DNA from 4 places in the Undibacterium sp. GrIS 1.8 genome. Region 3 is predicted to be linked to each of the others. Evidence: predicted binding sites of a transcription regulator. Region 3 holds the regulator's gene; each other region holds the start of a gene.
What was found. Region 3 encodes sigma-54, which starts transcription at its own class of promoters, with help from an activator protein. Its sites were predicted from a motif close to TGGCANGNAANCTGCTTT; they were not measured.

Region 1 (7,336 bases), on a different contig from region 3:
GGGCGGCGTTGACTGCCAGTTTCAAATCATCGGTCGCGACATAATTTTGTGCGCCATCAAAGCGGGTGGGCTGTGTCATGGTCTGGTCGGATTGAGTAGTTTATGGAGAAGTCGTCTAGTTTCAGCAGATTGATCGTTAGCTTGTTGTTGTGCAACAGCGATAATCGAGTATAAGCGAGAACGTCGTTTCTTGTGAACGACTGTTCTATTTTTCCTGCTGCCGCATACGGTTGGGGTGCTGCCTGACTCGCCGTCTGTCGTTTTTATTACGTAAAAACGCTCAGAAATGGGAAGTTTATGTGTGGCAAGCGCGCTATTCATAGGCAAATTGCAAGGTAATCAGCTAAAATGCTGCTTTGGATTAACCCGCCCTTTCGATCATTCACTCCTCGATAATATGAAAAAATTGTTCACACAGTTGTTCGCAATTCTCACCCTGGTGAGTGTTGCCCAGGCTGCTTCTGCGGCAGATGTGGTTGGCAATGCCAAGGCCGCTGAAAATAAAGTCGCTATGTGTATTGGTTGCCACGCTATTGCTGGTTATAAGGCAACTTATCCTGAAGTTTTCCAAGTGCCGATGATTGGTGGTCAATCTGCCAAGTACATCGAAAGTGCGTTGCAAGCGTATCGCAAAGGCGACCGCAAGCATCCAACGATGCGCGGTATCGCTGGCAGCATGTCTGATCAAGATATTGCTGATTTGGCGGCTTATTACTCAATGCAAAAATAAGTATAAAAATAAGAATAGGAGCCATCATGAAAAAATTCACATTATCGGTTTTGTTGTTGTCTGCGATTTCAGCTATGTCAGCTAGCGCTTTTGCCGGTGGCGATATTGCTGCAGGTAAAGCTGCTACAGAGAAAGCAGCATGTTTTGCATGCCACGGTAAAGATTACAACTCGCCAATCGATCCAACTTATCCAAAACTGGCCGGTCAGCATCAGGATTACATCGCACATGCGTTGAAGGCATATCAGCATGGCGTGAACGCACCGAATGGTCGTGGCAATGCGATCATGGGCGGACAAGCCAAAGCCTTGTCTAATACCGATATCGAAAATATCTCCGCATATCTGAGTAGCTTGCCTGGTAGCCTCGTGATGAAGAAATAAGCATCGTCTGTTTGCTTGATGCGAAAAAAAAGCCACGGTCGTCGTGGCTTTTTTTATGTGAGATAGGATCAGCGTGCGCGTTGATTTAAAGCGTCGATATACGCCGCACCGTCGGGCGGCATACCTGTGCGTTGCGAGGTCCAGATCATTTCGCCCAGACACTCCATGATCTGATGATGGGCGTCGTGTTCGGAGTTGGTTTTTTGCGCCAGACGCTGAAACGCAAACCGCACGCCTGCAGGTTGATCTACTGAGATTTGTTCGCTGATCGTTAAGTGCATGGATAAATGCAAAAACGGATTCGTTTGTCCTTGCGTGACGCTGTAATCGGCGGCCAAGGCAGAGTCTAGGTCGCTGAAGACATTGTGGTATTCAGGATGCTGATTGATCCAGTCGGCGGCAATACTTTCGAGCGGGGTTAAAATTTCTCTTGCTTGAGATTTGCGGTAAGTTTCACAAAAAAAGCGGCGTACATCATCTTGGCTTGGGGTGAACATGGCTGGCAGTAAAATCAGGAATGTCCGTATTGTACGATTATTTGAGTTTGTCGAATTGTCGGTTGGCTTAGAGTATGATTTAGAGCCTTAACTCCGAGCCTTAATTCAGAGCCTTAACTCAAAACCTCAATTCAAAGCCTAACTTGAGAACCAGATTTATAACTTACTTGTCTCACTTAATTGCCTCAATCACGCATCTCAATTAAGTCATCCCTTTGTATATCTAAACAGGAGAAACACCATGCTGACAACAGAACATCTGGACACCTTATTTACCAAAGCCCGCACCCATAATGAGTGGTTGGATAAGCCGGTTAGCGACGCTCAATTGCAGCAGATTTATGATTTGATGAAATGGGGCTCGACCTCGGCAAACTGCTCACCGGCACGGGTGGTTTTTGTGAAAAGCGCAGAAGAAAAAGTCAAGTTGCTCGCTTGTATGGCACCGGGTAATGTTGATAAAACTAAGGCCGCACCAGTGACCGCCATCATCGGGATGGACATGGCGTTTTATGAGCAATTGCCAAAGTTATTTCCGCACGCAGATGCACGGTCTTGGTTTGTTGGTAATCAGGGATTGATTGATGCGACTGCGTTTCGCAACTCGTCTTTACAAGGCGCTTATCTGATGCTGGCGGCACGGGCAATTGGTTTAGACTGCGGCCCGATGTCGGGTTTTGATCCGGATAAAGTCAATGCGACCTTCTTCGCTGGGACCGAGGTCAAGGCCAATTTCATTTGCAATCTTGGCTATGGCGATATGGCAAAAGTATTCCCACGGTCGCCACGTCTGGATTTTGATGAGGCTTGCAAGATCGTTTAAAGAGTCGGTTGGTGTGGCAAATATCACCGTCGTTACGGGATAGTGAAAAAGGCGCAGGCGGCACAATACTAATGTGTTACCTGTGCTTTTTTATCTCTGGGAATTGAAATACTCTCTATTAGTATATTTTAATCGTCAATGGAATCATTGGGTAATTAAGGGTTTTTATTAGAATTGATGGGGAGTATATGAAAAATAGGCTATCTTCGGATTGTTTAGCCCGGACTTCTTATGGCTCCAAGTAGGGCGTATTTTGTGTTCCTTTACGCCCCTTTTGGCTGCGGCGTCTTTTGTTTGTAGTCGCATAAATCAGCAATCATGCAGTTCCAGCATTTAGGCGTGCGCGCCAGGCAGGTATAACGGCCATGCAAAATCAACCAGTGATGCGCATCGAGCTTGAATTCTGCCGGAACAAATTTGAGTAATTTTTCTTCGACAATATCGACGTTTTTACCTGGCGCAATGCCAGTACGATTACTCACGCGGAAGATGTGCGTATCTACCGCAATTGTGGGCTCACCAAAAGCGGTATTCATCACGACATTCGCCGTTTTTCTGCCGACGCCTGGCAATGCCTCTAATGCAGCACGTTCTTTTGGTACTTCACTGCCATGTTGCTCAATCAGGATGCGGCAGGTGGCGATCACATTTTTAGCTTTGGTGCGAAACAAACCGATGGTCTGAATGTAGGGGATCAGACCATCGACATCTAGCGCCAATATTTTTTCTGGCGTATTCGCGACCGGATACAGCTTGCGCGTGGCCTTGTTGACCGACACATCGGTGGCTTGCGCCGACAACAGCACGGCAATCAAGAGTTCAAACGGACTGGTGTATTCCAGTTCGGTGGTTGGATGCGGATTTTGCTCTTTGAAACGGCTAAAAATGATCTGGCGTTTGGCTGCGTTCATGTCGGTTCTGGATTTATGTTTTGATCTGAGTTTAGGACTTAGTTTAGGACTTAGTTTGTCTCTAGCTTTTTAAGCCGCGCGCGTTCTATCGCAGCGGTGATGATGGCTTTTTTGCGATCACGATCAGCGATTTGTTCGGGAGTTAACGCGGGTTCGTCCATCAAGGCATTTAATTTGGTCGTTGCTTTGGCGGCGAGTCTGTCGTCGTTTTCTTGTTGTTCTTTTTTGAGTCTAGCCTGACGAAAGTGATAGGCCTCGCGTGCCTGATCCGCCTGTTCTGACGACCATGCATCCCAGCCTGTCTTGCCTGGCGTAAGCTCGACCATGCTGATGCAATCAACCGGGCAGGGCGCAACGCACAGGTCACATCCGGTACATAGCATAGGCAATACTGTGTGCATCTGTTTGGCCGCGCCCATGATGGCGTCGACGGGGCAAGCTTGGATGCAGAGCGTGCAGCCGATGCAATAGGCTTCATCTATCAAGGCGACAGGTCGTGGTCTTTCATGTCCGTGGCTGACGTCTAGCGCGATCACGGGCTTACCGAGTAAGTTTGCCAAGCGCCGTATGCCTTCTTGACCACCGGGTGGGCATTGATTGTAATTGGCGCTGCCATTGGCGATCGCCTCGGCATAGGGGCGGCATGCGGGGTAGCCGCACTTAGTACACTGAGTTTGCGGCAGTAAGTCTTCAATCTGATCGGCGAGTGTGTGTAGCATTTCTGATTTATCTAAGGCAGAGGCGATCATTATCCTAGATAACTCGGCTGCGCTGGTGGATTGATGCGCATTGCTGGAATTGTACGATTTGGACGCGATGAAAATGCATCTTGACTGGTTGTCGAAAACTTTTACATCTCAAGAAATTAAAGACTTTTTTCTGAAAAGATTGAGATTTTGAATAATTTTTATCGATCATTTATAAATTGAAATAAAAATAGAAATTGCCCAAGAGAATAATTGAATCTCAAGCAAAGGTCTTTTAGAATCCAAAAAACTGAACCATGTCCTTGGAGAGCTAAGCCAGGCAACGGTTGTTAGATATTTTCGAATCCCACTCGCAGAAAAAAATAAGGCGGGGTTATGTACTGCCAGGATTTGCGAGAGTGTCGCAGGCAATATTTTGATGAAAAGCTTTTACAGAAGAAAAAATGGTACAAAAATTGCGTTGCCTCCATAGTCTTTTCGTATTTCATCCATTTGTTGTTCATTTGCCTAATTAACCAGTTGATCGCTTTATCTAATATTTGAAATGGGAGCTTTAATGAAACTTAAATCTTTATTTGCCGCTTTGTGTATTAGCGTCGGATTTGCCAGTTCTGCATTGGCTGTTCCTACCACCTATACCAACATAGGTACACAGAACCCGATTTTGTATACTTTCGTCGCTACTTCGGCGGGTGATGTAATGGCGTATTTTGCAGGTTCTACTGCTGGTTATACCAACACACTCAGCTTGTTGGTCAACGGCGTTGATACCGGTATCTTTGGCTTGAATAATCACACGTCTAACTACGGCGACTTGCTGAATTTCGGCGCTGTCAATGCGGGTGATAATTTAGTATTTCGTTTGAATGTGCTAAACAATGGCGATACTTGGTATTCGCAAAAATCGTCTAACTCTGATGGCGTAAATCATGTTTACTCCAACTCTTATGGCGGCGATGCGTTTGTTCCTGCTGCGGTTTATGTCGCTTTTGAAGATTTACGTAACGGTGGCGATTTTAATTACAACGACGAAAACTTTGTTTTTACCAATGTCAGCAACGTGTCTAACGATGTTCCACTGCCAGCAACACCATTGCTGCTTGGTTTAGGTATGGGCATTCTGGCCTTGGTTGCCAAGCGTCGTAAGCAAGTATAGGCGTAGGAGCGGTGTGGAGGTAGCTTAGAGGTTCCCAAACGGTTGTGAGGGATTTTTCTGAGGAGCTATAGCGATAAAATTTGTGATTCGCTTTAGCGAGTTTGCAGTCACCCGAGAATAAAAAAGCTAGATGCATTGCATCTAGCTTTTTTTATTGGCGCAGCATAAGTCTTTGCTTACTTATGATGGATTGATGATCTAAGTTACTTCTTTTTTGCATCCGGTTTTTGTTTGGCAATGATCAGATCTTTGATGCTGTTATACGCATCCGCCGGCAAAATCTTTTTGTTCAACAAATCATCTTTACCGTTATACGGGCGACCTTTGATGATTGCATCAGAACGTGCATCGCCAATCTTAGGCAATTCGGACAATTCTTTTTTAGTCGCACTATTGATATCCAACAGCTCCACCTTGGCCGAGGCCGATACCGTAGCTGACGCAGACGCAGATGCAGAGGCTTTTTTAGGCTCGTCTTTGGCTTGGGCTGTGCTGATGATGAATAAGGATGAGGCGACTAGCAGTATTGATTTCAACAGTTTGTTCATGATTACCCTTTGTATGATGCCCAGTCTAGTAGTCTGGGTAGTTATTAATTTCTAAAATAACGATATAAAACAAGCGAGGAAAAACCAAATTACAGTACAAACCAGGAATAGCTGCTAGAAGGCTATCATATTATTGTGTTTGCACTGCTGAATTAATCACCACTGGGGTAACGGGTAAATTAGTGAAACTACCGCTGGTCGTCGTTGGAACCGTACTAATCTGATCCATGATAGTAAGCCCGGTCACAATCTTGCCGAAGACGGCATAACCCGGATTAGTGGCGTTGCTGTAATCCAATGTCGTGTTATCTACGACGTTAAAATAAAACTGAGATGTCGCAGAATTTGCCACAGAGGTACGCGCCATGCCGATACTGCCACGAAGATTACTTAAGCCATTGTTGGATTCCAGCGCAATGGCGGCTAATGTCGCAGGTTGTTGTAAATCGCTAGTGTAGCCGCCGCCCTGAACGACAAAATTGCTGACCACTCGATGGAAAATCTTATTCACATAAAAGCCACTTTCTACATATTGTAAAAAGTTGTCGACCGTGATCGGCGCTTTGGCCGGGTTAAGCTCAATCACAATCGTACCCATTGACGTCAGCATTGTGACTTGCGGTTGTGCAGCCAGAGGAATGGTTAAACTACCGGAGTAAAGTGATGATCCGTTGCCCGCCGTGATGGACACCGCTACCGTTCCGACCGCAACGATTTTGCAAGTGAATACTCGTTGCGTTGCGCTGCCTCCGGCGACTTCGGTAATCGTCAGGCATGCTGGATTGGAGATGTTAATGCCTTGGTCGAGATTTTGACCTTTGATGGTCATATTGCTGGTCTTGCGATACACCAGTTGATCTGTCGTGACACTGGTAATTGATACCGTTGGAGTGTTGCTAGCAGAGTCGCTACCGCCCCCACCACAAGCAGTAAGTAGGCTAAGGCTTGCGCAAGTAAGAGCGGTCCAGTTGAGCACTTTCAAATTCATCTCCTGAGAAATAATCACATGTTTAAAACGCTGATTATAGCCCGTGAAAGAGGGCGTATTTTCGGGCGCAATACTTTGTTACTTACGTGAAGTATCCACTCTTGATCCACGAAAAAACGAAAGTGATTGCGTCTTTGATTGACGTCGGGCATTGGACGGACGCAACTCAGATCAATCCTTCAAACAATAAAATATCGACTTTTTCACCGGCGGCGATATCGGCTTGATCGTGGTGTAGTACCACCATGCAATTGGCTTCTGACATTGACCGCAGAATTCCTGAGCCTTGTGAGCCGGTGATACTCACTTGTAGCTGTCCATTGGTAGCGACCGAGACGATGCCGCGCTGGTATTCGGTGCGACCAGCGCGCTTGCGCAGAGCGACGCTTGAGATGGCTGGTACCAGCGGTAGCGATGTTGATGATGTTGTTGATGTTGATTCTGCTGCCCCAGCACCCATCATGTGCAACAGTGCGTCGCGGACGAAAAAATAAAAACTGACCATTACTGCAACTGGGTTGCCCGGTAGACCAAACAGATACGCGCCTTTTCCATTAGCCTGATCAGACTTATTTGACTGAATTTTGCCAAAT
Region 2 (7,336 bases), on a different contig from region 3:
AGCAGACGACCCTGATTGCTAAAGGGATAGAGTTAATCCAGCAGGCTGGCGGCGGACGAGTGAATGCGTTCCGCGCAGGAAGTTTTGGTTTTGATCTGAACACCTTGCACGCGCTAGCCGCGAATCAAATCCCATTTGATAGCAGCTATAACGCCAGCATGATGGGTCTTGAAAGTGGTGTTTTGCCAGGACAAACCCTTAACGATCCAGTCGAATGTGCTGGTGTGATTGAATATCCGATGACGATCTTTAACGACGGTACTGGCGCACCAAGACATGCACAACTCGGTGCCTGTTCTAATCTGGAACTGGAGGGTTTATTGCAACAGGCTTACGACTATCAGCGTAAAAGCTTCGTCATCTTGTCGCATAATTTTGAGTTATTGAACGCCAATCGTGATAATGCCGACCCTATCATGATTAAGCGTTTTCGCCGTTATTGCGAGTTTATGGCCAATAATAAAAGCAGCTTCAATATGCGTGGTTTTCGTGGCTTATCACCAGTGATTTCTGAGTCATCTGCTCAGGCCTTGCATTCTCCACGTTGGAAAACCTTGCACCGCATAGCTGAACAAGTCCTGCGTCGCAGATACTAGTTCTTTCAACCTAAGGTAAGACAAATGGCAGATCAGCATGTGGATTACCTGGATGGTTGGCGTGGCCTTGCGATTATATTTCTTCTGATCGGTCATTTTTTTCCTATCCCCGGTATCAATTTTGGTCGTGTTGGCGTCGACTTCTTTTTTGTCCTCTCTGGTTTTTTGATGTGTCGTCTTTTGTTTATCAAAAATGTACCGATCAAAACCTTTTATCAGCGTCGTATTTCAAGGATATTTCCAGCGCACTTTGCATTTCTTGCTCTGGTCTTGCTGTACTTTTTCTTGACTGGAAAAAATATCAACTGGAGCGAGACGCTGATGGCGAGTCTCTTCATCAATAATTACTTTCCAGGAGAGGTCGGCCATGCCATCATGCCTTTCGGGCATATCTGGTCATTGAGTGTAGAAGAGCATACTTATATTCTGCTGACGCTCATTGCTGTGGCAGTGCGTCAGAAATATATTGATGTACGTTACGCTATTGGCAGCGTTAGCTTGCTATCAGTTGTTTTAGGTGTGCTCTACTGGCAGCATTTCCCTCCCGGTCAATTGGAGTACGAGCTCTGGGCGCATTCTGAAATTTCTGCTTTCGGTATTTTATTCTCTGGTTTGCTGCTGCTGTGTTTGCAGAGAGTCCGTATCCCGACCTTACCCGTGTTTGTCTATCCCGCTTTGATATTGCTTGGCTTGGCATGTTACTGGTGGTCAGTACCGTTGCCTGTCCGGGGTTTTATCGGCGTTGGCTTGTTTGCATTCACATTGAACGCACTTTCGACTGCGCCGGCGATTGTAAAAAAAATCCTGTCATGGACCTTACTTAAGCAAATCGGTTTGTGGTCTTTTTCAATCTATTTATGGCAACAGGTTTTTTATCTGGCACATCACAGAGATGGCTTAGCTACTTGGCTTGCAGTGTGCCTGGCCATATTCTGCGGTATCGCTTCATATTATTTGATTGAAAATCCTATGCGCCATTTTCTGAATAAGCGATGGACCAAATCTGAATGATCTTATGGTTGGATGTATTCAAAAGGCCGACCTGGCTTTGTGCATTGCTTACTATCTGACAAAGGCCTAACATGTTCATTGAACACAATAAAAAGACAAAGATGATTGCGATCTTTGCACATAATGAGTCACAAAAAATTCTTGCCTGTCTGGCGAGTGTTAAGCGCGCCATCTCTAATGACGATCGATGCATCGTCTTGAATAACGGTAGTAGTGACAACACGGGCGATCTGGTTCGCGCATTCATGTTGGACAATCCATTCTGTTCTTTGCAGGAGATCCACGTCGGTGATAAATCCAATGCCTGGAATGTCTTCATCCACGAGCTAGATGCACAAGCAACGCATTACTATTTTTTGGATGGTGATTGCGAATTGTTGCCTGATTCCCTGGACATGTTAGAGCAAGCTTTGACGGATCACCCAGAGGCACATGTTGCGGCGGCCTTACCCGCAGAAGGTATCGGTGTAGCAGATAAAGAATTGTTACTGCGGGACGGTGGCTTGTGCGGCAATCTATATGCTTTGTCAGGTACTTTTGTTACGCAGCTTCGCGCTGGCAATGTGCGTCTTCCCATCGGTTTGATCGGTGATGATTCCTTGATCGGTGCGCTGGCTTATTGGGATTTAAATCCCACCCAGAGCTGGGATATGCGCCGTATCTATATTTGTGAACCTGCGCGTTTTTACTACGAAGCTTTGTCACTATTATCTTGGCGCGATCTGCGCTTGTATTACCGTAGAAAAATCCGCTATAGCTTGCGCTACTTCCAAAATAAATTGATCAAATATCCGCTGAAGTCCAAAGGATTACAGGGCTTGCCTCAGCATATCGATCAGCTTTATGTCGAATATCCAGCCGAATTACGATTACGTTTTCGTGGAATCGACACTTGGTTTGACTGGTTAGCGTTACGGCAGATTAAGATGAGCATCACGCATAGATAGCGAGTTGTCATACGGTTGTTGGAATACGCTTATTTCGACAAATATCAGATACTCCCCATTTTAATATGACAAATAGCCTGATTGTCCATAGATTGATTGGATGATTAAAATATACTAATCAAGAGTATGTTTAAAATGCCACGAAAAATCTTAGCCGTAACATTAAAAATTCTGATTGCTGATCCCGGACTGCTGCGTCACTTCTAGCGACAGGTCGCGCTGAAAGTAAAAAAGATTGCCAGAGCAATCTTTTTTGATACTTGACGAGCTCAGTTGAACTCGTTACTTTGCATTAATTACTTAGCTTGTTTGCGACGTGCCATACCCAAGCCCGCCAGCCCTAAACCTAATAAAGCAACCGAAGCTGGTTCCGGAACACCGTTTGGAGGTGGCGGAGGTGGCGTCACTACGCTCGCATCCAGAACTAAGTTGTCGAATTGATGGTATGGGAAGCCTTGACCCCAGGTAACTGAATCCAGGTCGCTAAAGTTAACGAAGTCAAATGTATGGAAACTGAATTGGTCTGTGAATTGGAATGACTGGGTAACGGTACCGCCGCCATGGACATTACCTGTGAAGGTGATGTTCTCACCACCGTCAAAGGAGTAATAGTTATTCAATGCCGCTAAATCTATCGAATTCAGTGCAAAAGTGTTGCCATCAACTTTACTCAATACCGTTACACCCGAGCCCAAATTGTCATTAAACAAGCTGGCGGAGCCGTAATACCAGGTCATGATTTGGCCGTTGTAGAGGAAGTTTACATCGCCTGTACGTGCAGAATCAAAGCCACCGCTTGGATCTTGTGTCTGGAACAGGAAACCGCTTTCTGTATATGTCTTAGGACTTACGAAGCCTGTACCGTCGGTAGTTAATGAATCAAACCCGATCGTGGTTGCATGGGACTCAACGGACAGTGCTAACGCGGTAGATACGAGCGCCGCGCGAATGAATTTATTTTTCATGACAATAACCCTCAACAAGAAACGATTTTGTATTTCAAGCAAAAATCATACCTTATTACGCAGGCCATTGAAAAATAAGCTTGTTTTGTTAAAAATCGTTAAATTGCATCGGTTTTTTAATAGATGTGTAAAACAATTCGACAGCTATTTCTCCTTTTTTTCTGCTGCAACCAATGATGCTACCTGCTGAAACAAAGCTGGATAATCCGTTATACAACTGGCTTTTTCTTGTTGAATCCGGCGCTGATTCTCTACTGCGTTACTAGCCACAAGCTCAGTACCAAAGATCATCGCACGACTCTGTCCGATTTTATCGGACAGTATGCGTGCCAAGATCAGGTTGCCTAAACTCTGTTTAAAATGCCCAGCCTCCCAATACCATTGGGTCGCTGTTTTTAGGTCATTTTTTTCAGGAATCCGCTCACACTGCTGAGTGCCATATCCGCTGAAATCCCATAGCTTGATATGTACATTTGGATACTTGGCATTGGTTGCTGCAATTTCTTTGATTAACAGTTCTTTCCACTGCTCAAACGCTGGCCACAGACCCGTTTCTTCAAACATCGCCAGTATTTGCGCGTGGTAAGGATAGATGATGATATTGGCGTCCGTTTTATCTTCAGCGATCATGCTTAAAGTCGCACGTAAGCCATCCAATTCTGGCGAGCTGCCGCTGGCCGGAAATACCAAGTCATGTGGTTTTTGACTGAAGGTTTTTGCATATTCCAGCGCTCGTTGCTGGAATATGGCGTAATAGCCTTCTTCCCGTGCGAATTTTTTATATTCCAGCAGGGGATTCATACCACGTGGACTAATCGTTTCTGCCTCTGGATTTTTTTGAATTTCTAAAGTCTTGAGCGCATCGTTGACCGAGGTCAATGAAAACAGTGCATCAAATTGCCATTTAATCCCGTTCACATCATATTGGCTGACAGGTGTGATTACGGCTGGCGGTATAGGCTTGGTGGCATCAACCAGATAATCCAGAAAATCGACGCCTAGCAAGACAAATGCAGGCTTTTGTCCCGAGGTTTTGAAGTAGCTTAAGTCACGCCTTGAGGCACCAATTTTGGTACCAGATAAAGCCATGTTGTAAGCCGACAGACCGGCCTGATGAAAGCCTTGATATTCCGGATTGAGACCATACTCAGCACGAGAATTGCCGAAGATCAGCGCGCTTGCGTTAGTGCGGCGCGCATTGCTCAGTTTGATCTGTTCCTGATAGCGATCTGGTTGTGGTTTGACCGCATTGAACCCAGGCACATCGACGACTCTATACAGACGATAAGGGTCCACTACCACTACCAGTGCAATCGCTGCAGCAATACCCAATAATATGACGATGCAGGTCGAACGTAGAAAACGGACAAATGATGTTTGATCAGACATGTCGTTTCCTTAAAACTGAAAATATAAAAATTCTGCAGGCCGATTGATGAGTAGCAGACTGGCGACCATAATCATCCCCACCCACACTGCCCATTTCCAGCCTGGTGTCCAGCTCATATAACGTTGGATGAAGGCCGGTGCGTTATCTTTGCCGCTTTGATAGTCCAGCGCCGGATCGAATTTATCCATGATCTGCTGCGTATTTGGCAGCAGGAACGCGATGCCGGCCGCGATCAAAACCCAGGTATAGGTTTGTACAAAGCGCGTCCCGCCACCGAGATAAAACGTGATTCCCATTTTTTCTAATACTATTTTTAATCCGCCAAGATGGGAGCCGATGGTTTCTGGCAAGCCGATACCATAGACGTTGAACATGCCTTGAATAATCGAGCTGGCGCGATTGAAATCGGATGCCCTGAAAAAAACCCAAGCGATACAGACCGCGGCAAAAGTTAAGGCAATGCTAAACAACTTCCAGACCAAAGAATTACGAGGTAAACGTGAGGCACTAGCGATACCAACCCAGGCATGATTTAACATCAGATAGACGCCATGTAGCGTGCCCCAAATTACAAAATTCCAGCCTGCGCCATGCCACAGTCCACCCAGCACCATAGTGATAAACAAGTTGCAATAACGTCGCACGGAACCTTTCTTATTGCCACCTAAAGCGATATATAAATAGTCGCGCAAAAACCGCGACAAGGTCATGTGCCAGCGACGCCAAAATTCAATAATATTCACCGACTTATAAGGCGAATTAAAATTCAGCGGCAGCTTGATACCGAACATACGCGATAGTCCAATCGCCATATCGGAATAGCCAGAAAAATCAAAATACAGCTGGAAGGTATACGCCAGCACTCCGCCCCAGGCAATCAGTAGCGATGGGGTATCTGTTTTATCGAAAAAGAAGCTGGCATGCGGCGCCAGACTATCGGCGATCAATACCTTTTTGGCGAGACCCATAGCAAAAATCGATAAGCCAACTGCCATGTTTTTGGGGGACCATTGATAGGTTGCGGCATTACCAAACTGCGGCATCATTTCTTTATGGTGTAACACCGGTCCAGCGATCAAATGAGGGAAGTAAGTGACAAATAAAAGGTAATGTACAAAGCGATATTCTTTGACCTTGCCTTGATAGGTATCGACCAGAAAAGCTATTTGAGTAAAAGTAAAAAACGAAATTCCGATCGGTAAAATGATATGCAGCGCATCGAGTTTAGATCCAGTCAGATAATTGACACTGGAAATATAAAAATCCGCATATTTAAAATAAGCGAGCAGCGCGAGATTGGTAACGACGGCAAAAATTAGCCACGGCTTGGCCTTAGAGTGATCATTGGGATGATTGCGATCCATATGGCCTATGCGCCAGCCAGCCCAATAATTGAATGCGATAGAGCCTAGTAACAAAGGTAGATAGCGATAATCCCACCAGCCATAAAAAAACAGCGAAGCCAATCCTAGCCATCCTGCTGCTAACTGATGGCTACGTTTCGCCAACGCAAAAAATACGATGGCAGTGACTGGCAAAAACAGCAGTAAAAAACTGAAAGAATTAAAAAGCATCGCTTAGAATCATTCTTAAAAATAGGTAAAAATTATCAGCATCAGCTTGTTAGATCACTAAAAAATGCGGTGTGACTTTGAAGGCCGCAGCCGGCTCAGGCTTTACCTTGATGTGGTTTAGAGATGCGGCGGATCTGATCCGCAATCGCACCAAAGCTGCGATCAAATATCATGGCAAACCAATTTTTCTTATGTTCCGTAAATTGCCCGATCACATAAGTAAATAAGGCGATCAAAACTGAGATACAGAGAATATCCATCAAGCTAGTCGCATCGTGCGGGTAGAAGCGCAGCCACATCGATACCACCAGCATGTGTGCCAGGTACAGTGTAAAAGTGTAAGACGAGATGGCGCGTATGCTATGACTACATTTTTCCAGTAAGGAGAATTCTGCATAGCGCGCACAATAAAAATTCATCAGAATCATCAGGCAGACTAGGTAGTCCTCCAGATAACGACTGGCACTGCCCAATGTCAGTGATTTGAAAGGCCAGATCTGCGCACCCCAGGCTAGCAAGGATTGATCAAAGTCAGAATATTCGTAAACGCCAAGCGCAATTAGACTCATACACCAACCGAGTCTTGCCATGTTGACGCTGAGAGGGATTTTGTTTTGGTGATGGTATAGAAATACGCCACTCATCCATACGGGTAACAATAGCCAAAGTTTGTGTCCCAGGATTAAAAAAACGATGCCACCCAACAGGATGCGTTTGTATGAGGAAAAATAATAGAGGGTTGCAAAAAATACGTAATACCAGACTTCATATCCCAAAGACCAATAGGGGATGAGCCACGGCGGGATCTCAGAAAAATTCCATAACTCTCCCAAAAACAGAAGATGAAACGGAA
Region 3 (7,336 bases):
TCCACGTAAAAGTACCTCTGCATTTCATCAATGCTGACGTATCTCCAGCAGTTAAGTTGTCTGCTGCAGTCATCAGCCACGTTGCTGTTGAACTGGATATCTCTTGCTTGCCAGCAGACTTGCCAGAATTCGTTGAAGTTGATCTGTCCAAATTGGAAGCTGGTCAATCTATCCACGTTTCTAGCCTGGTATTGCCAAAAGGCGTTACAGCAATTGTTCACGGTGATGACGCGACTGTCGCTATCGCTGTGGTACCTGCTGGCGCTACTGCAGCAGAAGGCGAAGCAGCAGCGAAGTAATTCGTTTCTGCCTGAACCAAAAAAAGCCACCTTCAGGTGGCTTTTTTATTGAACGAAATAATATCTATCTAAACTAATTAGGACTTACGCAAGTCCTGTTAATAAGAGAAATCCAGTCTGACTGGATAAGACGATCAAGTTAAAATCAATTCTATTGAAACGTCCCAAGGATAATCCATGCGCGCTCCGCTGCTTTCCCCACTACCTTGCCTATTTCTGTCAAATTCAACAAGCTTGTTGCGCGTATCACGCTTAGGATTAATCGCACTGGCGCTGGCATCAAGCATTACTGCGACACAAGCGCAATTCGTAGCTAAAACTACCAGCATTAATCCCGTTGTTAAATACGATATTGGTTATGACATCGTCAGTCCAATCCATGCTAAGCATGGGATGGTGGCGAGCGAACAAGGCTTGGCAACGCAAGTTGGCCTGGATATGTTAAAGCGCGGCGGGAATGCGGTCGATGCTGCGGTGGCGGTTGGCTTTGCGCTGGCGGTGGTGTTGCCCAACGCAGGCAATATTGGTGGTGGAGGTTTTATGCTAATCCATGACGCCAAATCGGGTAAAGACATCGCACTGGATTTCCGCGAAATGGCCCCCATCAAAGCAAGCCGCGACATGTATCTGGATAAAGCAGGCAAAGTCATTCCTGGCAAATCACTCTACTCGCATTTGGCGATTGGCGTACCTGGAACTGTCGCCGGATTGACGCAGGCGCTAAGTAAATACGGCACCATGAAATTATCAGATGTCATTGCACCTGCGATACAACTGGCAGAACAAGGCTTTGAGGTAAGTCCACATCTAGCCAGCATCCTCGACGCAGAATACGACCATTTGGGCGCGTGGGAGTCGAGCAAAGCGATCTTTTTTAAAAATGGCAAACCTCTGGTCGCAGGTGAAAAATTAATCCAAAAAGATCTGGCTGCATCCCTCAAGTTGATTGCAAAAGAAGGCGCGAGTGCTTTTTATCAAGGCGCCATCGCAAAGAAAATTGTTGCAGAAATGGCGCAGCATGAAGGCATCATCAGCGCAGAAGATATGAAAAATTATAAGGTCGTCGAGCGCGAACCCGTCAAAGGTAGTTATCGCGGCTATGAAATCGTGGCCATGCCGCCACCCAGCTCAGGCGGCGTACACATCGTACAAATGTTGCATATTCTTGAACACTTTCCGATTAAAGAACAAGGCAGTAATAGCGCACAAAACTTACACCTGATGGCGGAGACCATGAAGCTCGCTTATGCCGATCGTTCTGAATATTTGGGCGATCCCGATTTTGTCAAAGTACCGATTAAAGCACTGACATCACGCGCCTATGCTGATGAGTTATCAAAGAAAATTAATCCAGAACATGCAACGCCGTCCGATCAAATCAAGCCCGGTAAACTAGCGCCTTACGAAAGTGATCAAACTACCCATTTTGCTACAGCAGATCAGTATGGTAACGTCGTCGCAACTACCTACACGCTGAATCTGAATTTTGGTAGCGGCATCGTTGCTAGCGGCACCGGCATTACCTTAAATAATGAAATGGATGATTTCTCCGTAAAAGCGGGTGCTCCCAACGCGTTTGGATTACTTGGTGGCGATGCCAATGCGATTGCGGCATACAAGCGCCCGCTCAGCTCAATGTCACCGACAATTATTTTAAAAGACGGACGACCATTTCTGACCACAGGCAGCCCGGGGGGTAGCCGGATTATCACCACCAGTTTGCAAATTATTATGAATGTGATTGACCATGATATGAATATTGCCGAAGCCAGCATTGCGCCTCGCATTCATCATCAATGGATGCCAGATCAATTGCGCGTAGAAAAAGGGATCACTATCGATACCTTAAACATACTGGAGCAAAAAGGTCAGCATCTGAGATTGTCACCGACTATGGGGCGCACACAAACGATACAAATGAGCAATCAGGGATTTGATGGTTATTCAGATCCGCGCAATCCCGACGGAAAAACTTTAGGGTATTGAGGTTAAATTTAAATGCGTACAAGCTAATCTGTGCGGCTTAAAGAAATGAATAGCTACGAGTGTCGCTTATTTCTCCAGTACCCAATATAAATACTCTCCCCAGGTATATTTTAGTTGTCCATGTAATTACTGGACAATAAGCCATATTTATAAAAATAATATGGGAGTATATTTATATCAGCGCATAATCTTCGCAAAAAAATCAAGTGTTACGTAAACAAAAAAAGGACGCCGGATTGCGTCCTTTTTTGCTATTTTCTAATCGAAAAAGCGACTAAGTCATCTGCTTACACTGGCGTCGGATCGGGTATGTGTTTGATCGCGTCATGTTGATGATTTTGGATTTTGTCTTTATGTTTAATGACTTGTCGGTCCAGTTTGTCGATGAGAGTGTCGATGGCGGCGTAGAGATCTTGTGCCAGGCTTTCAACATGAATATCTTTGCCACTGATGTGCAGATTAATGTCTGCTTTATGGCGTTTTTCCTTTTCTTTGAGCTTGTCCACGGTCAGGATGACGGCGATATCAATTACTTGATCGAAATGCCGCCTGATACGTTCAAGCTTATTTTGCACATGTTCACGAATTGCAGGAGTTACTTCGAGGTGATGTCCACTGATGGTGAGATTCATACTACGCTCCTTGGTAATCTTACTTGTTACAAACATTTTGTCTTAACTCAATTAATGTAAATTTAATCAGACGATGAATTGGCAGACTAATACTTAAATTATTTATTGAGCTAAATTATATATAGCAACACACGAGGATATTTCAAGAACAAGTTACAAAGATTTGCGCAGGCTTACTGGCGGGATTTTCAAGGCCTCGCGATATTTGGCGACTGTGCGTCGCGCAATTACCATGCCTTGTTCTCCCAGCATGTCTGCAATCTTGCTGTCAGAGAGTGGGATTTTCTGGTCTTCTGCTCCTATCAACTGCTTGATGAGTGCACGTATCGCGGTGGATGATGCTTCCCCCCCTGCTTCCGTCGCGACATGGCTACCGAAGAAATATTTCAACTCAAACATACCATGCGGGGTCAGCATGTATTTTTGCGTCGTTACACGAGAAATAGTGCTCTCGTGTAAACCCAGTGTATCAGCAATTTCGCGCAACACAAGTGGTCGCATTGCAACGGCACCGTGCGTGAAAAAATTACGTTGTCTTTCAACTATCGCTTGTGAAACCCGCAAAATCGTATCAAAGCGTTGCCGCATATTTTTGATTAGCCAGCGCGCCTCTTGCAATTGGGAACCTAGCGTACCGTCACCCCGATTTTGCTTCATGATGCTGGCGTACATACTATTAACACGTAGCTTTGGCATCACATCTTGATTGAGTAATACTTGCCAGCCGTTCACTGTCTTTCTGACTATCACATCCGGCACGACATAATCTGAAGCCGCCACGGCAAATTCAGCACCCGGTTTGGGGTTACATTGACGAATAACCACTTGCGCTTCGCGTAAATCCTCGTCATCACAATTAAGGATTTTCTTCAACTTATTAAAATCTCTTTGAGCGAATAAAGTGATGTGGCTCTCAACAATTTTTTGCGCCAGCCGACGCGTCACAAAAGGAATTTTAGGAAAACGTTTAATCTGCAAGGCCAGACATTCGGATACATTTCTGGCACCGACACCGCTAGGGTCAAAGTTCTGCAACATGTTCAGCGCAAAGGATAATTCTTCCGGCTCAACACATAATTCCAATGGCAAGCTGGCATGAATTTCTTCAAGCGTTTCCATCAAATAGCCATTGGTATCCAAGGCATCAATCATCAGCTCAATCAGAGCACGATCACGGGGCTCGCGAATGTTCAATCGCATCTGCTCCAACAAGTGATCTCTGAGGCTAGTTTGTGCTGCTTCTAACTGCGGACGTCCGTCATCTTCTTCTGACGATTTGCTGCCTTGAGGAACATCATCAAAGCTCCACTCTTCTTCATTCGCGCTGGTGCTATCGGCAGAGGCAGCGACTTCGCTAAGCTCGGCATTTTCAGTACTGGCACTTGCAGTAGCTGCATCGCCATTCATTTCTGGCGCGGCGAATTCAGTTTCAGAATTATTCGTAGTCGCACTGATGGCGCCGTCGGCCAGCAAGCGCACTGCATTATCCATAGGATCATCTACCCGCTCCAACATGGGATTGTCGGAAAGTAGATTTTCTAACTCTTGATGTAGCTCCAGCGTGGACAATTGCAGCAAACGTATCGATTGCTGCAATTGGGGCGTTAAGGCCAAATGCTGGGACGTGCGGAGTTGCAGGCTTTGCTTCATCATCGTATGGCTTCCCGCTACATGCGGAAATGCTCTCCCAGATAAACTCGGCGAACCGATTCGTCTTTAATGATATCGTCTGGCTTACCAGTCGCCAACACAGCGCCCTGATTAATGATGTAGGCATGGTCACAAATGCCAAGAGTTTCGCGTACATTGTGATCTGTGATCAGAACGCCGATACCCCGGTTTTTAAGGAAGCGCACAATCCGTTGGATCTCAATGACGGCAATCGGATCGACGCCTGCAAAAGGCTCATCCAACAACACGAAACGAGGATTGGTTGCCAATGCTCTGGCGATCTCTACCCTGCGACGTTCACCACCCGACAAGGATAAAGCCTGATTTTCACGAATGCCGTCAATCTGCAATTCGGCCAGCAAGGTGTCTAAACGTTTTTCAATTTTCTTTTTACTCAGAAATTGATCGTTTTCATCTTTTTGTAATTCAAGAACTGCACGGATATTGTCTTCTACAGACAGCTTACGAAATACCGAGGCCTCTTGCGGCAAATAAGATAAGCCCAAGGTTGCACGTTTGTGTATGGGTAAGCGCGAGATATCAACACCATCAATATTGATCTCACCGGCATCAGAGGGTACCAGTCCAACAATCATATAAAACGATGTAGTCTTGCCAGCGCCGTTCGGACCTAGCAAACCGACCACTTCACCGCTCTTTACTTCCAACGACACGTCACGGACGACTTGCCGCGCGCCATAGCGCTTTTGCAAACCCTTAACTAATAATGTACTCATCTTATTCTTTGACTTTTTTGTCGGATTTTGGAGCCAAAATTAACGTCACACGTCCGCCACCGTCAACAGATTTTCCAGACGTATTATTAGTCGCCACGAATACATCGCTAAGACTGTCGTAGGATAAAAAGTCGCCCTGCTGTTCCTGTGTGACGGTTTTACCTTCAAGATATTTCACGTCAGCCTTAGAAATAAATTTTACTAATTCTGTCCTGGTGTCATATTCGACCCGGTCTGCTACACCTTCTACCCATAAGTCTGGACCGCCGTCACGCTTTTGACGGAAAAATACTTTGCCGCCCGCAACAGCATAGAGAACAGCACTCTGCGTTCCATCTTGTGCGGTTGTCACGACAGCGCGCTCGGCTTTGACTAACAAGGTACCTCGGGTCAAAACGACATTCCCCGTGATGGTAGATACGTTTTTCTTCCCTTCGGAAATAGAATGATCTGCGGTAATTTCTGTCGGCTTATCGGCATCCGCTTTTTCAGCAAATGCCGCCGAATGTAAAACTACTGCACTGACAGCACATAAAAAGCCGCCGATCAGATGCTTGAATTGTTTATTGTGGAAGCTCATTACTTGCTCTCCATTTTGATTAATTAGATGTTTTTTGCTTCGTGCCTGACTTCGCACCTGGCTTAGTAAAATGCATGTGAACCTGACTTAGTAACTGAGTCTCTTGTGTCTCATTATTCGCCGTCATTCCAACTGCATGTGTTTCTGAATTTTGTGAATACAAGGTCACGGGATGATCTGTTTTCATCGTATTCAGATCGGGTAACAACAATAGATAATCGGTATTTAACTGCATGTATTTTGTAGTATCACTCTCAGGCCTTACTACCTGAACATTGTCATACAGATGAATCTCGTCACTTTGGGTATTAATCTCAACTTGTGCTTTAGCTTGCTCGCTAAGTTGTGCAGTTTTTTGCTCTACCAGTCCGCGATCAGCACGTACTGTTACAGGAGTTTTATCTTTATCAAAACTATTAATACGGGGTTGTGTAATTTCAAAATTATCATATTGCGGGTTATGAGTGAGCCGGCTACCGGTGACATGAAAATTCGCCTGTCCTTTGTTCGACAAACGGATGAAATTAAAATTTTCCACATAGTAATCAGGATCGGTACGAGCAGCACTGCGCATATTTCCTTCTTCATCACTTTTGCGTAAAACTTGCAGCACCCAAAAGCTACCCATCGCAATTACGCCGAGCATAATAATGCCTACCCAGACGCGGAAACGATCTGCAGAAAAAATATACTTCATAGTAGAAAAGGCGCTAAGGCCTGGTCGTATTTACCTTGCGCCCGCAAAATAAAATCACAAACTTCGCGTACCGCACCATTGCCACCACTCACCTGCGTGATGTAATCAACACGGCAACGTACCTCGGCATGTCCATTCGGTACGCTGGCGGCAAAACCAACCCGCGATAATACCGGCAAGTCAATTACATCATCACCGATAAAGCCGCAATGCTCTGCTTCGACCTTCAACTCAGCGCATAATTCTTGAAAAGCAGACCGTTTGTCATGAATACCCTGGCGCAAATGAACAATCCCCAAATCTGCTGCACGACGCGCCACAATAGGCGACTGACGCGCACTGATGATGGCAGTCTGAATACCGGCTTGTTGCAGCAAACGAATTCCCTGACCATCCAGCACATTAAAGCTTTTCATCATTTCGCCATCAGGGCCAAAATGCAGGCTACCACTGGTCAAAATACCGTCTACATCAAAAATCATTAATTGGACTTGAGCTGCCTTGGCAACTGCATTTGAATTCAACATTGTCGTTGCAGTCATCAAATCACCTTAGCGCGGGTCAGGTCATGAATATGCAGAGCGCCGACTAATTTGCCATGTTCATCCGCTACCAACAATTGATTAATTCTATGGGTTTCCATTACCTCAACCGCTTCAACTGCCAACTGCTCCGCACGAATGCTGCGTGGATTTTTATGCATCACATCCGCGATCACAATTTTAGTAAAGTCC
Region 4 (7,336 bases), on a different contig from region 3:
CCATCATGCCCAACTCTATGCCACCGATCGTCACTGCCGCAGCCCCCGTATCTTCCACATCTACGCCATCGACATTCAAAAAAATACTTCGCTGGTTTTGGCGTATTACCGGTGGCTTGCTGATGCTGATCATCGTACTACTGACGATCCTGATACTCATCAACCTACGAGATGAGCAACTAACTCCGGCGGCACAGGTCTTATTAAAAGAACCAACTTACCTTGTTCCCGATGCGGAAAGTGGATTCTTCATCTTGAGGGCAATTAACGCAGATGCCAGTCTGGATGCTTTTAGCGTCGGTAAAAAACAGGTGCAAGAAGAAGCCGCACGTTATCTTACAGATCCACCCCACCTCACTCAAAACTATACCCCCGATAACTACAAAACATTACCGGCATCTGTTTGGAATGTACGTCGATGTCAGGAGACGTTACAAAGCTGCGTGGAAGAAGATTTACGTAACAGAAAGAAGGTAACGGAACGAATCAAGGCAAATGATTTGCTCCTACAGCGTTATGCACAAATGCGGGCATTGCCCGGCTTTGAAGAAAGAATTATCCCAGCATTCACTGCCGTAGTTCCTTACTATCCCGCACTTACTCACGCAGCAGAATTGCTGATGACGCAAGCTGCGTTAGATATCGCAGACGGAAATATTGAAAAAGGAATCACCAGATTGCAAGAAAATGACCGTTACATGCGTCTGTTTATGAAAAATAGCAGCACTTTGATTTCGAAGATGATAAGTCTGTCGATGATGCGAAAACAAGCCAGAGTAGTTAGCGAACTGGTCAATAAGTATCCCCAACTGGCGCGAGAGCGCGGCGATATATTTAGTACGTTAGTGCGGTCTGTCCAACCTACCGAAATAAATTTTAAAAGTGCGTTTGTAAACGAAGCTCGCTACGTTAATTTCTATCTAGGTATGGCGAGTAAATATTCCAATTCTGCGATTGGCGCAAATGGTGAAAACAGCAGTAGTGACTTACCATTGATGGACGCCTGTGATTATGTTTGTCAATTATTTTTGCATCCCAATGCAACGATCAATGAACTCTCGGCGTACTGGCAACAACAAATAAACACAGCGAATCAATCGGCATCAACCTATACAAAAATCAGAGCCAATCTGGCAGCTAATCATACGACAGAACTACCTGTCCTAAAGCAACTGCATTATGTCTACAATCCCATCGGAAAAATACTAATTGACCTCACCAAATACACACCCGATCCTTATATCAACTACATGGAAAAAGGTGCCGACACTGACGGCTATTTACGTCTGGTCGGTCTGCAAATCAAACTCCGTCAACAGAATATTGCTGAAACCGCTATCGCTGATTTTGTCGCAAAGGCACCGGAGCCTTTCCGCAGCCCTTACGACAGTTCAGCCATGATCTGGAATGCCAAAGACAGGCAATTGGAATTTATCGGACGGCAAGATGCTTCCAGCAATTTGAATCATGGTAAGCGTTTTATCGTCCCACTTGGCTGATCTATACTGGTCGCGTGTACGGGTTTATTTTTAGTCAGATAAAATCAATAAAAACCAGATACTCCCCCTGTAAATTCCAAAAATATTCTTATAAACCAGTAAACATATGGACAACTAAAAATACATGTTGGGAGTATATTCTTATAGCAAGATTAAAGACTCGGCTTATTCGGATTCCCGCACCCGCAAAAAACTAGCAAACTTTGGTAAACCCGTTGAGGTTATATCGCGGTAACGGTAAGTCACCGTGCTGCCCACCGCTGGCGGATTACGCCTTTGCTCATCACTAAAGCCCGTACCTAGCCAGAAACGCACGCCCTCCGGCGTTTGCACTACCAGCGCACCGAGCATGCCCTGATATTTGCCCTTTCCTGGTTCGTGGCTGACGACGATGGCTTCGGCATCTAGCTGCGGTTTTAGTTTGAGTAATACATCTGATCGTCCGGTCTGCCATAGCGCGTCGGCACGATGGAGCATCAAGCCCTCGCCGCCATCACGCACCACTTGATTGAGTTTTTGTTGTAATGCTACCTGATCAGCGACCCGCACTTGTGGCACCACCTGCAACCAGGCAACGCCCGCTTGCGCTACGCTGGCTTGCAGGCTAGCGTAGCGTTGAGCAAAATCGCCCTCACCGTTTGGCAACTCATACAGCTGATAGCTGATTTTTTTCCACTCAGCGTCAACCGGCTCTTGGCACCGTACCGCGGCAGATAACCGGTCAAAACTATGTCGCTCCATCCATAATTCGCCATCAACTGCATGCTTGGGTAAAGCCGCGATAAACCAGGCAGGTGCGTGGATAGCTTTGCCACTGCGAAAACGTAACTGCTGACCGTCCCACAAGGCGCGTACGCCATCGAGTTTTTCGCTCACCAGATACAGTGTGGGATCAAATTTATCTGAATAATTTTGCGCCAGTAAAATGTCCATCCTGGCGACACCAGAATCGGTACCAGCGGTCGTATGATCTGCAGCTAGCGTCTGCGCAAACGGCTACAAAACACCACTGAGCAGTAATAGTACGAATACCCGGCGTAAGGGCGGTAATTGAGATGGATTCATATTAGCCTAGAGGTAGGATTGATAGATATCGACTAATGTTTAGTCAATGCAAACATCAGCCTAGGTTATTATAAAGTTAATTATTTATCAATACCCTGTTTAATAATTGCAAGACACGGCTAACTACGAAGCGTTTTTTTGAAAGAAATGTAATGCAATCCTTGTTCAGATTGATCACCAAGCCATCAATTCGAAGCTTCATTCTTCAGTTTGGCGCTGCGCTACTGATCGGTTTTATGCTGCGTTTTGTGATCCATTTAACGCCTGTCTGGTGGCTGATGTGGATTGCGCCGGTGCCTTTGTTAGTCATCGCTTTGCGCTCCAATAAGCGGGATACTTTCTGGATAACTGCCGTGGCCGCTTCGGTTGGTCTAAGCAGTAATCTGCACTACTACCAGTTGGTTATGCCAGCGCCAATTGCTGTGCTGGTGCTATTGGCACAAAGCTGGCTTTGGGTATTGGTCATCATGACCACGCGGCGTATTGTGCTGCGCTACCAATCATGGTGGACGGTGCTGGTCTATCCCGTGGTGTGGTGTGCCGTGGATACCTTAATGGCGCATTGTTTGCCCGATGGCAATTGGGGCAGTCTTGCTTATTCGCAGACAGAATTTTTACCGATGCTGCAAGTGACTTCCTTGCTTGGTGTGGCAGGCTTATTGTTTTTGCTGGCATTATTTCCATCCGCCATTGCACTTGCTTTTGTGTATGGCAGACGTTTGCATCATGCGCCTTGGGCATACGGGTTAACGACCTTGCTCTTGATCGCCACTTTTACATATGGCGAATTCCGCTTGCAAGCTCCGTCCGGCAAGCAGCAAGTTGTATTTGGATTGGTCAGTATTGACGATGCCATCGGCCTGCAAGCAAGTGCGACCTATGCCGCGAGCATTTGGCAACAATATGATCGACATGTCGCAACACTGGCAGCACAGGGCGCGACGATTATCGTTTTACCAGAGAAAATCGCGATGCTGACGCCTGCCAACGCAGAACAACTGAAACGCTATTTAAGTTCGCTCGCCAAAGCACACCACGTCTGGATAACAGCAGGCAGTGCGATTGACGACGGATCAAGGCGTAGCAATCTGGCCTGGATGTTTTCACCATTAGGCATACTCACCAATAGCTACCAAAAACATCACCTGGCACCACCAGAACGTTATTACGCCACCGGAGTCGACTATCAGACGAAGGTGATCGACGCTACGTTATACGGCCTCGCTATTTGCAAAGACATGCATTTTGCAAGCCTAGGTCGCGCCTATGCTAAGAGAAACGTTGGCGTCATGTTGGTTCCCGCCTGGGACTTTTACTTTGACCAATGGATCGCGTCCAGAATAACGCTCATCCGCGGTGTAGAAAGTGGTTATATCGTTGTGCGCTCCGCACGTGAGGGCTTATTAACCGTGAGTGATGCCTATGGTCGGGTGCTTGCAGAAAAACCTAGTAGTGGCATGCCTGGGCAAACACTGTTGGTCAAAACAAACATAGCTGCGCGCTTAACTACTTTATATTCGATTATCGGTGATCTGTTTGGCTGGCTCTGCGTGCTCTGCCTGGTAGGTATGGCCGCATGGTCAGTAGCAAGCGCATACCTAAGAGCCTATAAAGCACTGCCTAATAGTAATTTGGGTGATGCATCCATTTAAATCAGTGCTGCGCATTGAGCACAACTAACGTCAAACTGAAGATGAAAATATAGTGACAAATTATTATCTATTTGGTTTGTAAATACAAATTAAAAAATCTGCCGAATCTATATATTTAAGGCCTCTGAATATCTGTCGGTTTTTTTTACACTTATTGCAATTCATAAACTTTAATCGATATAAACCCATGAATTAAAACGATATTTTTATTGGCACTAAATTTGCTTATAAGAATCCGTAGTAAGTATATATTTAAATCTAAGGGAAAATCATAATGTCCATAAAAAAATTCGCAGCAATTCTTTGCTTGCTTGGCAGTGCGGTTGCATCTAATGCCAACGCAGCGTTTTACAACCCGTTCGGTCCACAACAAAATGTAACTATGTCCACAATTTTGGATGGTGGCTGGACTGAATGTTATTCCGCAACAATGAGTACATTTGTCGGCAACAGCGCGCAAAACGTTTTATCTCAATGCAGTGGCGGCTATCTGATGATGGCAGGACGCGCGACTGGTAGTGACGTGTTCCAATTGCTGGCAGAAACAACATTTTCTGATGCTACTTTCAATACTGGCACAGGCACACAAAATGTTCACACATCGAATGGTTCTGACTGGTATTTCGCGTCTAACTGGTCATGGGGTTTCACTGATGTAGGCTCTGGCGTATCGTTAAACGAATGTGACGGGAAATCCGGTGCGGATAGAATGTGTCTGCATACAGTTAATGGTGCAGGCGGCTACAGAATCGGTAACAACACAGGCTTGAACGGTTCAACATCTTTCGAAAAAGTTTTCTTCGTTTCCAACGGTGCTAGCCAAGCTGAGGTACCAGAACCAGCAACGATCGCTATGTTTGGTTTAGGTTTGCTTGGTTTAGCAGCAGTACGCCAACGCAGCACAAAAAAATAACAAGCTGGCTTATTTAGTCAATTTGCTTGATGATGCCGTTTAGTGAAAACTAAACGGCATTTTTCTTTTTGGCTCTCAGAGAATAATTAACGCTGCACTTCGCTCTGCGAGCAATGAATCTGCGCTCTCATCATTCTTTATTGCACTTTTTGACCTCCATGCAAGCCACTCCAATGACAACCATTCCAGACTTTCCAGAACATGCCTGGGTTTCCTTAGAAACACCGCAAGATGTGGAGGCATGGATGGATTTGCAAAATCGTGAATTACAAGAAGCCATAGGAACAATTTCTACCTATTCCACAAGTAGCGGTCAGGGTATTGCCTTACGTTTGGCTTTAGGCGGCGATGTGTTTATTCACACCAACTCAGACGGAGATGTTTTATTGGACGTAACACCAGAAGCTGACTGGGTCATTCCTGTAATCAGCGCGGTGACACAGATCACCACGCCAAGCGGGCAAGTCTGGATTTTGCCAGCACATGTGCTGACGCAACTGGTACTGGGCTTGAATAGTTTGATTGTCTCAAGCTGGCTGGTGCTAGGGCATAAGTTCAGAATGAAATAGCCCCCGGCCTGAGATTAGCAAAGCGAAAAAGGTGTAGTTTTTATAACTGCACCCTTTTGAATTTTTGCTACGTTGTTACTGCATTTCGGCTGCGTTACTATTCTGCTGTTAGCGCACTACGCCATCTTTATCAACTTTAACAATACGTGAATTGCTACTGTCGCTGCTACCATTAGTGGCGTTTTGCTTTACATTCACTTCTGCCACACCAGTACCGCTGGCGCTGATCTTGGCGCGTTCTACTAATAAACTGCTGGCGTTTAAATCACCGCTGCCATGCAATTTGGCGCTGAGCAATTTGCCTTGACCAGATAGTTCTACGCTACCGGTGCCGTCCATTACAATTTCAATCTGCTGTGTTTTTATGTCGCTAGCCTCCAGATCGCCAGAACCGAGTAAGTCTATTTTTAATGTATCCGAAACGCTGTTTGATCGCATATTGCCTGTGCCATGACCAGTGAATTGCGCTTTGTCGGATCGTAAATTACTGGCGTCAAAATCACCCGAGCCGTTGACCACAACATCCAGATCGGTGGTTGTGCCATCTAAGGTCAAGCTACCACTGCCGCCCATACGGACTTTGGTACCAGCGGCTTTTAATCCACGAACTTCCATATCGCCAGAGCCGTTAATTTCGGCCGAGAACTGCTTGATATCGCCAGTAATAGAAACATCGCCGGATCCCCGAATCGTGGTATTAACCGCAGCCATCTTCAGGTTGTTCGCATCCAGATCACCGGAACCATTGGTCTGTGACTGCAATTCTTCTGTGACGGTACCTAGTTTTAAATTGCCAGAGCCATTGATCTGGGCATGTGCTTTAGCGACCTGTAATTGACTTACGTCCATATCACCGCTGCCATTAATATTGGCTTGCAGCTCGCCGACCGTGCCGTTGGCACGTACATCGCCAGAACCATTAATCGCCAATTCTAATTTGTCGCCTTTAAACCGATCTAGAACCAGATCACCGCTACCGTTGACTTTAATGCGGTTAAGTTTGCTCGCGGCGACCTTCACGGTCAGCTGTGTCGGCGTAAAGTTAGTCGATAAATGAATAATCGTTTTACTCTTTGAGCGTATGTATAAAGTATTGCCAGTGACGACGGTTTCAACTTCCTTAACGAGTTTTTCGTTACCGATGATCTCTAAGGCTGGCCCGCCCTCTGCGGTGACGACAACATCATAAGGACCTGTCATATCGATTTCAGTAAATTCAGCGACATCGCGCTTTTCCTGAATGACCGGCCCATTGTTAGCAGCGTTGGTGTTGTCACTAAATTCCACATTGCAGCCACCCAGGGCGAGTAGCAAAATTAAACTTGTGCGCTTTAACATGATGTCTCTTTGGTAGAAAGATGGAAAGATGCCAGCATACGGCAGCTATTTAATAAAAGAAAACTCCTTGAGACAGAATGCGTATGGGCAGGGATAAAATGCCAATCAAGCAGACCTGTGGAAACTCGGTTGATATTATTACCCGGCCAAGCGCCTTCTTCAACAGCAGACTAAACACCGGTACCAGCATCAGCGATGCTACACTTAATGGTATCAACGAATCAAAACTCTGAGAACTTACAACAAGCATTAGATCAATATGCAGGGTCACATTTTGCTCAGATATGTTTTTTTAGAAGT

Region 1: a site for sigma-54 is predicted at 4,496-4,513, ahead of AAKU64_RS09900 (DUF4114 domain-containing protein). Genes of this name have one in related genera too.
Region 2: a site for sigma-54 is predicted at 3,555-3,572, ahead of AAKU64_RS12800 (PEP-CTERM sorting domain-containing protein). Genes of this name have one in related genera too.
Region 4: a site for sigma-54 is predicted at 4,427-4,444, ahead of AAKU64_RS00550 (PEP-CTERM sorting domain-containing protein). Genes of this name have one in related genera too.

Annotation. Positions count from the first base shown of each region.
Region 1 covers NZ_JBEONQ010000017.1:6,582-13,917, forward strand. Annotated here, with positions in the region: gene AAKU64_RS09865 (AAA family ATPase) at 1-79, opposite strand, end outside; gene AAKU64_RS09870 (c-type cytochrome) at 398-730, shown strand; gene AAKU64_RS09875 (c-type cytochrome) at 757-1,113, shown strand; gene AAKU64_RS09880 (DUF1841 family protein) at 1,182-1,610, opposite strand; gene AAKU64_RS09885 (malonic semialdehyde reductase) at 1,852-2,433, shown strand; gene nth (endonuclease III) at 2,697-3,344, opposite strand; gene rsxB (electron transport complex subunit RsxB) at 3,395-4,093, opposite strand; gene AAKU64_RS09900 (DUF4114 domain-containing protein) at 4,608-5,207, shown strand; gene AAKU64_RS09905 (ComEA family DNA-binding protein) at 5,411-5,755, opposite strand; gene AAKU64_RS09910 (peptidylprolyl isomerase) at 5,886-6,731, opposite strand; gene moeA (molybdopterin molybdotransferase MoeA) at 6,910-7,336, opposite strand, start outside.
Region 2 covers NZ_JBEONQ010000024.1:28,614-35,949, forward strand. Annotated here, with positions in the region: gene AAKU64_RS12785 (polysaccharide deacetylase family protein) at 1-596, shown strand, start outside; gene AAKU64_RS12790 (acyltransferase family protein) at 621-1,607, shown strand; gene AAKU64_RS12795 (glycosyltransferase family A protein) at 1,679-2,554, shown strand; gene AAKU64_RS12800 (PEP-CTERM sorting domain-containing protein) at 2,851-3,534, opposite strand; gene AAKU64_RS12805 (hypothetical protein) at 3,664-4,908, opposite strand; gene AAKU64_RS12810 (MBOAT family O-acyltransferase) at 4,918-6,483, opposite strand; gene AAKU64_RS12815 (acyltransferase family protein) at 6,579-7,336, opposite strand, start outside.
Region 3 covers NZ_JBEONQ010000006.1:78,062-85,397, forward strand. Annotated here, with positions in the region: gene AAKU64_RS04380 (50S ribosomal protein L25/general stress protein Ctc) at 1-299, shown strand, start outside; gene ggt (gamma-glutamyltransferase) at 477-2,285, shown strand; gene hpf (ribosome hibernation-promoting factor, HPF/YfiA family) at 2,573-2,917, opposite strand; gene AAKU64_RS04395 (RNA polymerase factor sigma-54) at 3,071-4,567, opposite strand; gene lptB (LPS export ABC transporter ATP-binding protein) at 4,585-5,325, opposite strand; gene lptA (lipopolysaccharide transport periplasmic protein LptA) at 5,327-5,905, opposite strand; gene lptC (LPS export ABC transporter periplasmic protein LptC) at 5,925-6,602, opposite strand; gene AAKU64_RS04415 (KdsC family phosphatase) at 6,599-7,144, opposite strand; gene AAKU64_RS04420 (KpsF/GutQ family sugar-phosphate isomerase) at 7,144-7,336, opposite strand, start outside.
Region 4 covers NZ_JBEONQ010000001.1:124,208-131,543, forward strand. Annotated here, with positions in the region: gene AAKU64_RS00530 (hypothetical protein) at 1-133, opposite strand, end outside; gene AAKU64_RS00535 (hypothetical protein) at 123-1,499, shown strand; partial or broken gene AAKU64_RS00540 (DNA ligase) at 1,665-2,441, opposite strand; gene AAKU64_RS00545 (nitrilase-related carbon-nitrogen hydrolase) at 2,717-4,216, shown strand; gene AAKU64_RS00550 (PEP-CTERM sorting domain-containing protein) at 4,491-5,129, shown strand; gene AAKU64_RS00555 (hypothetical protein) at 5,303-5,698, shown strand; gene AAKU64_RS00560 (GIN domain-containing protein) at 5,807-7,036, opposite strand.